2 regions of the Lysinibacillus sp. K60 genome follow, and region 2 is predicted to be linked to the other one. Evidence: riboswitches for the same ligand, from Rfam matches in the RefSeq annotation. Region 2 holds a riboswitch; the other holds the start of a gene.
What was found. Region 2 has a riboswitch for S-adenosylmethionine ahead of HCH28_RS09555 (YezD family protein). Riboswitches for the same ligand answer to the same signal wherever they lie in the genome.
Positions count from the first base shown of each region.

Region 1: another riboswitch for S-adenosylmethionine. It lies ahead of HCH28_RS21280 (bifunctional homocysteine S-methyltransferase/methylenetetrahydrofolate reductase); the one in region 2 lies ahead of HCH28_RS09555 (YezD family protein).

Region 1 covers NZ_JAASJR010000013.1:25,204-29,375, reverse strand. Annotated here, with positions in the region: gene HCH28_RS21285 (protoporphyrinogen oxidase) at 150-1,544, shown strand; SAM riboswitch class I at 1,644-1,744, shown strand; gene HCH28_RS21280 (bifunctional homocysteine S-methyltransferase/methylenetetrahydrofolate reductase) at 1,833-3,680, shown strand; gene metH (methionine synthase) at 3,673-4,172, shown strand, end outside.
Region 2 covers NZ_JAASJR010000003.1:450,486-454,657, reverse strand. Annotated here, with positions in the region: gene HCH28_RS09575 (cold-shock protein) at 1-162, shown strand, start outside; gene HCH28_RS09570 (amphi-Trp domain-containing protein) at 306-575, shown strand; gene HCH28_RS09565 (VOC family protein) at 975-1,760, opposite strand; gene HCH28_RS09560 (flavin reductase family protein) at 1,910-2,395, shown strand; gene HCH28_RS09555 (YezD family protein) at 2,485-2,640, opposite strand; SAM riboswitch class I at 2,711-2,806, opposite strand; gene HCH28_RS09550 (DUF418 domain-containing protein) at 2,977-4,071, opposite strand; gene HCH28_RS09545 (TetR/AcrR family transcriptional regulator) at 4,055-4,172, opposite strand, start outside.

The DNA of each region.
Region 1 (4,172 bases), on a different contig from region 2:
AGAGGATCAATCTTATAGAGATTCAGAAAGTAAGAGCTATTTCACTGAAGAAATAGCTCTATTTTTGCTAAATTTGTAAAGGGTTTAACGTAATTTTCAATGAAAAAAAGATTATACTGTAGAAAGAACGAATAATAGGGGCGGTTATGATGAAAACAGTTGTTGTTTTAGGCGGCGGTATTACAGGACTATGTACAATGCATTATTTGCAACGTCAAGTAAAGGAACATAATTTAGATGTTCGTCTAGTGCTTATAGAAAAAAATACATATTTAGGAGGCAAATTATATTCAGCACATGAAAAAGGTTTCATCATGGAAACGGGTGCTGATTCTATTGTAGCCCGTCATCAAGGCGTTATGGAACTCGTGCGGGAGCTTGATTTTGAGGCGGAACTAGTTTACAACGAAACAGGTATTTCTTATATTTATACGAATAATGAGTTACATGCTATTCCGGCAGATTCAACTTTCGGAATACCGATGAGTTTAGCATCCTTAGAGGAAAGTACACTTATTTCCGAGCAAGGAAAAAAAGAAGCGTTGAAGGATTTAACATTGCCAAACAATAGCTTCACAAAGGAAAGTTCAATCGGTGAATTTTTAACTTACTATTTAGGAGAGGAACTGGTGAAAAATCAAATTGCACCAGTCCTTGCAGGTGTTTATTCGGGAGATTTACATCAGCTTTCTATTGGCTCTACTTTACCGTATTTGATTGATTATAAGAATGATTATGGAAGTATTATTAAAGGCTTTGATGCGAATCGTGAGCAATTTGTTAAAGCAGCGAACAAAAAATTTATATCGTTTAAAAAAGGTTTATCTTCTTTAATTGATCGACTTGAACAAACCTTATCCGATGTAGAAATTATCAAGGGTGTTACTACGTTAAATGTTCAAAAACAAGATAAGAACTACACTATTACCTTAGCTAATGGTGAAATTATTGAGTCAGATTATGTCGTTTTAGCATTACCGAACGATACTGTCCAAAATCTGCTACAGGATGAATCTTTAAACCGCTATTTTGATCGATTTACGACAGCGTCAGCGATTACTATCTATTTAGGTTTTGATGTGCCAGATGCTAAATTGCCAGCAGATGGAACAGGCTATATTGTTTCCCATAATTCAGACGTTACTTGTAATGCAGCAACTTGGACTAGTCGTAAATGGAAGCATACATCGAAAGAAAATAAATTACTTGTGCGACTCTTTTATAAGAGCATCAATCCAGCCTATGAGCAACTACGTGCCATGACGGATGAAGAATTGGCAGCAGTTGCTTTAGATGATGTGAGAAAGAGCCTAGGAATAGAGGAGCAACCAACCGTTGTGAATGTAACAAAATGGATTGATCAAATGCCTAAATATGATCTAGCGCATCGTGAGGCATTACAAGGATTACTACAAGAATTACATGAAAAATATCCTAATTTATCGATTGCAGGGTGCTCATATTTTGGCGTAGGTATCGGTGCTTGCATTCAAAATGGGAAAAAAATTGGCGAAGAGCTTGCAAAGGAACTTGCCAATTTCTAAGATTTTAAGTGAAAAAAAACTTAGTTATGTGAAATAGTCTTGACTCATTCGTCAGTAAACGATATGATTCTTTTAATTATTTAAAAAATTCATACTTAATTCTTATCAAGAGAAGCAGAGGGACTGGCCCATTGAAGCTTCAGCAACCAACTTTATTGTCAGGTGCTAAATCCAGAAGACCGTTGAGTCGAAGATGAGAAGGAACAACAATGATGAATCGTTAAAGCCTTCTTTTTTATGAAAGAAGGCTTTTTATTATATAGAGACATAGAAAGAGAGGCTAATTTTATGGGATTGCTTGAAAGGTTAAAAACGCATGTATTGACGGCAGACGGTGCAATAGGCACAGTGCTATATGGCTATGGATTGGAGTATTGCCATGAGGAAATGAATGTTCAGAGACCCGAGTTAATTGAAAAGATTCATAGAGAATATATTGCAGCTGGTGCTGACATCATTCAAACGAATACGTACGGTGCAAATGCCATTAAATTAGCTCGCTATGGATTAGAATCACGTGTCCAACAATTTAATGAAGCTGCTATCACCATCGCAAAACGAGCAGCGGCTGATGGCGGTCAATTTGTTTTAGGAACAATTGGTGGTATTCGGGGAATTCGTAAAAGTGATGCAACCTTGGATGAAATATTAGCGACTATTGAAGAACAAGCAAGAGTCTTACTTGCAGGGAATCCAGATGGCCTTTTACTTGAAACTTATTATGATTTTGAAGAATTAACAGCAACCTTAAAGATGCTACGAGAAAAAACAAAATTGCCGATTATTGCACAAGTTTCTATGCATGAGCCTGGTGTTTTACAAAATGGGATGTCTTTAAATAATGCTCTCCATGAGCTTGAAGCCCTAGGTGCTGATATTGTTGGTGTCAATTGTCGACTAGGTCCACACCATACAATTCTGGCATTTGAGGGTGTAGAACTTCCTCATAAGGCATTTATGTCAGCCTATCCAAATGCTTCACTTCTGGACTTAGAGGATGGGCGTGTCGTTTATGAGTCAGAAGCTGATTATTTTGGTCGAGCGGCTGTTGAATTGCGTGATCAAGGTGTACGCTTAATAGGGGGCTGCTGTGGTACAACACCCAAACATATTGCAGCAGCAAAGAAGTATTTAGAAGAGTTATCACCGGTTCAGGAGAAGCATGCGAAGCCTAAAAAGATTGAGATTGTTCGGGAAGCGGAGCCAACAAAGTATGAGCCTCTTCATGAAAAAGTTAAACGTGAACGCTCTGTCATAGTAGAGTTGGATACACCTAGACATTTAGAGATCGATGGGTTCCTTGAAGGAGCAAAGCAATTATATGATGCAGGTGCAGATGTAGTTATGATGGCAGACAATTCACTGGCCTCTCCACGTATTAGTAATATTGCAATGGGCGCATTGTTGAAGAGCACACATAGTGTACGCCCACTAACTCATATTACATGTCGCGACCGTAATTTAATTGGTCTACAATCCCATTTAATGGGGTTAAATGCTTTAGGTATTCATGATGTGTTGGCCGTTACGGGTGATCCAACGAAAGTAGGAGATTTCCCAGGTGCGACAAGTGTTTATGATGTATCTTCCATGGAGCTAATCCAATTAATTAAGCAATTAAATGAAGGGGTCTCGTTCTCAGGTAAGCCACTTCGTAAAAAAGCAAATTTTTCAGTTGCTGCTGCATTTAATCCAAACGTCCGTGTGTTAGATCGTGCTGTGACACGCTTGGAGAAGAAAATTGAGCATGGGGCAGACTATTTCATTTCTCAACCAGTATATACGAAAGAGAAGATTGTAGAGATTTATGAGGCAACAAAGCATTTACAAGCTCCAATATACATCGGTATTATGCCTGTTACGAGTTATAAAAGCGCTGAATTTTTACATCATGAAGTGCCAGGTATCAAATTATCTGAAGATGCCTTAACAAGAATGAAAGCATGTGGAGAAGATAAAGAAAAGGCAACATTGGAAGGGATTGCTATTGCCAAAGAATTAGTAGAAGAGGCTACGCAATATTTCAATGGGATTTACCTTATTACACCATTTTTACGTTACGATGTGACACTAGAGTTGATGAAATATATAGAGCAATTGGATGAACAGAAAAAAGGAGTAAGTATACATGGCTAAGCACTCGATTGAAGAGCAACTAGAGAAACGTATTTTAATTCTTGATGGCGCAATGGGAACAATGCTACAAAATGAAAATTTATCAGCAGAGGATTTTGGTGGCGAGGAACTTGATGGCTGTAATGAAAATCTTGTGCTTACTAGACCAGATGTCATTGAAAAAATTCACCATAAATACTTAGAGGCAGGCGCAGATATTATTTGTACAAATACATTTGGTGGGACGCCTCTTGTGTTAAATGAATATGATCTTGGCACAAAAGCAGAAGAAATTAATAAGCGTGCAGTGGAAATTGCTCGCCAAGCAGTGGATCGTTATTCCACATCGGATTGGCCACGTTTTGTTGCAGGGGCTATGGGGCCAACAACAAAAACGTTATCAGTAACTGGTGGTATTACATTTGATGAGCTAGAGGAAAATTTTTATGTACAGGGAAAGGCATTAATTGAGGCAGGAGCCGACGTTTTGTTATTAGAAACAAGTCAGGATAT
Region 2 (4,172 bases):
GGTTATGGCTTTATTGAATGTGATGATGGCGAAGATGTATTTGTTCATTTTACGGGCATCCAGGAGGAAGGCTTCCGTACACTTGAAGAAGGTCAAAAGGTTTCATTTGATGTTGTGGAAGGCAATCGTGGACCCCAAGCATCAAATGTTGTAAAACTATAAGCATAATGGGGCTATCCGTGTAGTTCCAGATTAGCAGCGGATTAGGAAATGCATCGTTTTCTTCATCCGCTTTTTGTGTTGTTTTAAGCTGAATGCCCCCTCCATGCTATAATAGAAGTAAGAATACGTAAGGAGGGATTTCGATGCAAAAACCAATGACTGAAGTTATTTTGAAGCATAAAGAACGACAAAGTGTAGCAGAATTTGCAACAACACTGGAAACGATTGCAAAAAAGCTTAAAGAAAATGGTGAATTCACTTTTGTTCAAGGCACAGAGCCAACAGTTGTCAGCCCAAGTGAACAGCTCAAAATCGACTACTCCTATACAAAAAAGGGCGACAAGCATTCATTTGAAATTGAATTTGATTGGTATACAGGTACAGAAACATCGAAAAAAATGACAATTGAATAAATAATAGGCAACGAAAATCCACTTCTCTGTTGAAGTGGATTTTTCCATTGTTGAATAAAGATCATGTCACTAGAAAAAGACCTTTTAGAAAAGTGATGGGTGACAGCACCTCTCGATAAAATGAGTAGTGAACACCTTTGCTAAAAAGTGAGTGGATTGTAGCGATAGCGGAGGAAGCGGCTCGCCCACAGGAAAGCAAGTAGCCTGCATTAGAAATTCTATGGATATTTTTGTTTTCAACACTATGTAAAGTGGCTGGGTCAAAAGTGTTTCAGCCAACAAAAATACCGAACTATCCACTGAAATGCTCACGAAGTGTTTTGGAATAGTTCGGTTTTCCTAGTTATCATGTTTTGTTAATTTAGAGATTATTTAGCTTATGTTCCAGCCTTTTTCTCATTATCGATTTATCCAATAAAAAGCACCAGGACAAACTAATGTTTCCTTTGTTCGTTTAGGATCCTTTAATGTCACACCAAATGGTCCCTCTTTGACATGACCAAGTGTCATTGCCATCGCACTCTCTTCCTCATAGAAATCTAAACGCATATTCGGTAGCTGTAGTGACATATACTGCTCATACTGCGTAGGCACTGGTAGCTGTAACACCTCTTGCCACAGTTTTACTGTTGCCTGCATGTCCTTGACGTAGAATTGGACGGATTCCATCGTGATAGCCTGTTTTACATCAATGGCACCACTTGCCTTTAATTGAACCAAACGCTCTTCATTTTCCTCCGCCCATTCAATTAAAAATGGAAAATCAATTGGCAGATCTGGCTTACCAAAATGCAGTAGCTTCCATTCTACCACCGTGCCATCTGGTCTTGTTCTGCTACATGCATCTGGTCCATATACTTCATAGCCCAATGCTCGCAAGCGTCGACCCTCTTCGTCAATATTTTTTGTGCGCAGAGCAATTCGAGAAAATCCCTGGCGCTCTTGATCACGTTTAAACGTATAATGTAGGGAATATGGGTATTGTGCCGCTTGCTCAAATAAATCACGATCATAGATAGCAATTTGTTCAATGTAGCTTAAGCCAAAGTAGCTTAACGTATTATAAGTCCCCCACATCGTGTGCTGCCCACCATTCACTGTATGGACATTTCGTTTATTGAAGAAAACCTTTATATTTTCTGGTGACTCCACTTGATGAACCAGATGATCAAAATATAAAGTCATGGCCATTCCCCTTTCTTTCCCCATTACCTTTACCTGTATGTTTGATTAGTTTAAAATTTACTCAAGAAAAGGAGTTACTAGTAGGATATGAAAAAAAGTTTCGTTTACCTACAAACTCCGTTCACTAATTTCATAAAGAGGTGATTTGAATGACAGATTTAGTAGCTGCTTTTAAATTGGCATTAGGTAATTATCCTACAGGCGTAACAGTTGTCACGACATGTCATGACACAAAACCGATTGGCTTAACCGTCAATTCCTTTGCATCTGTTTCAATCGACCCGCTCCTTATTTTGTGGTCACTCGATAAAAAATCTCAGCTCCATCCCTATTTCACGACTGCGCCAAATTTTGCGGTCAATATTTTAGCGAGTGATCAAGAGCATTTATGTACACTATTTGCTAGTAAAATCCCTGATCGCTTTGCACAAGCATCATGGTCAACTTCCTCTTTAGGACTACCGATTTTACATGATACCGCAGCTAATTTACAATGTAAAACATTTCAGCAAATCGATGCTGGCGACCATACCATTTTTATTGGGCAGGTCGTAGACATTACAAATGCTCAAAAAGAGCCTTTGCTGTATCATCGCCGCCATATCGGTCCCATACCAAAAAGCTTTTATAGCTAGCCTTTACACAAAAAAAGGCCACTTGTAAGCACAGGAAATCCTTCATGCTTATAGGTGGCCGTTTGACATAAGTTCTACTGAAATCATTGTTATTTTTTCTGCGGAAATCTCTGCTTTTCAAGCCTATTAATTTGCACAATCACACCATCTTGAATCGTAATATGCACTTCACCAAATTCAAGATTTTGAATCGCCTTCGCAATTGCCTCTAGTTTCTTATCATCTACTTTTACTGACTGAGCCATACGATACACCCCTTCTTTTTTATCCTTATTGTTCATAAAGAGGCCAACGCATCAAACTGATTGATAGCCCCTCCTATCTCTCAGACACCATCTGTTGGATTTGGCACCTGTTGTTCGGTTGCCGAGGCTTCATTGGGCCAAGTCCCTCCACCTCTCTTGATAAGAGTACTGCGTTTCTTGAAAATAATTCTATAATTCTGCTATAGGAATGTCAATACAAAATATTAGAAAACCTAGTTGAATACTATGCAATATGTCGTTTAGATTAAAAGACTCCCTATACCTAAAGTATTTTATGCCTAGTCAGTGAGAAATAGATGGCAATCCATTAATTTATTACAAGCTCCATTTCCTCATCATGAATTCAAGTGGGCCTCGATGATGTTTAGTCCTCCACCATACAGAAACCACGACACATCCTAAAAAATAACAGCAGGCATACAGCATGGAAAAAGCAAGTGTTTGGTTCTCCAGCTTTTGGCAAATAATTAGTATTCCAATGCCTATAACAACATGGCCAACATAATGCGTTAAAGACATTTGTCCAGTTAATATGAAAGATTGTATAACTTTATTTTTACATGTCTCTACAAGATAGATGGAGCCAACAATGATAACAATAGCCGAAGCCGAATTAGAGAGGACATACATCATATTCGGTGGAATCGGTCCTGTATCAAATAAATACAATGCACTCTCTACATCTAATAAATGAATGGTTGTCATCTTAATGAATAACGTTGAACAAGTCTCAGTCACGATGACTAGCAATAAGCCTATCACCAGTAAGTTTTTTCTTAATGTATGATTTGTTAAATCTAATGTGCCCATTACCATCCCTATCAGAAAGAAGCAAATCCAGGGGAATAGTGGATGATAGCCATTAAACATCAAATTTCTTATAAATCCAGCTGGTGTCCAAAAATCAAGATACTCTAGTAGCACATATGTTGGATGCCAACCAGCAAGGTAACTAAATTGAATTTGAAGCCATTGTGAAAGGATAAGGATGGCACCAATTATGAAGATCATCATTTTCTTGGATTGGGCAATCAAACAAGCAGCAACAAACATATACACGCCATAATAATGTAAGATATCTCCTGTCCAGCCGATTGCATATAATATAATCCCTATCGTAAATAACAAAAGCGCCCTCTTCCACAAAGTAAGTCGATTTTGACGAAGAAGGATTGGGTCCTTACTCTCTCTAGCCTGACGAGTCATGAAGGCTGTCCCTATTCCTGCTAGCATGACAAATACGGCCGAAGCACGTCCCTCGAAAAGATGTTGGAAGGCCATTAACCATGTTGAACCATTCGTTGTAGAACCTGTTATGACGCCAAAATTGACAATGAACATGCCAAGCATGGCGAGAGCTCTTGCAAAATCAAGACCTTCAATGCGCCGATCATCATTTCTTTTTGTCATCTTTGCCCCCTTGGATAACGCTATTCACTGCCTCCTTCCAAATAGCCCTATAGTTCAATTGGTTGCCTGTTAACATGAAATTACCGATATTATCATAGACG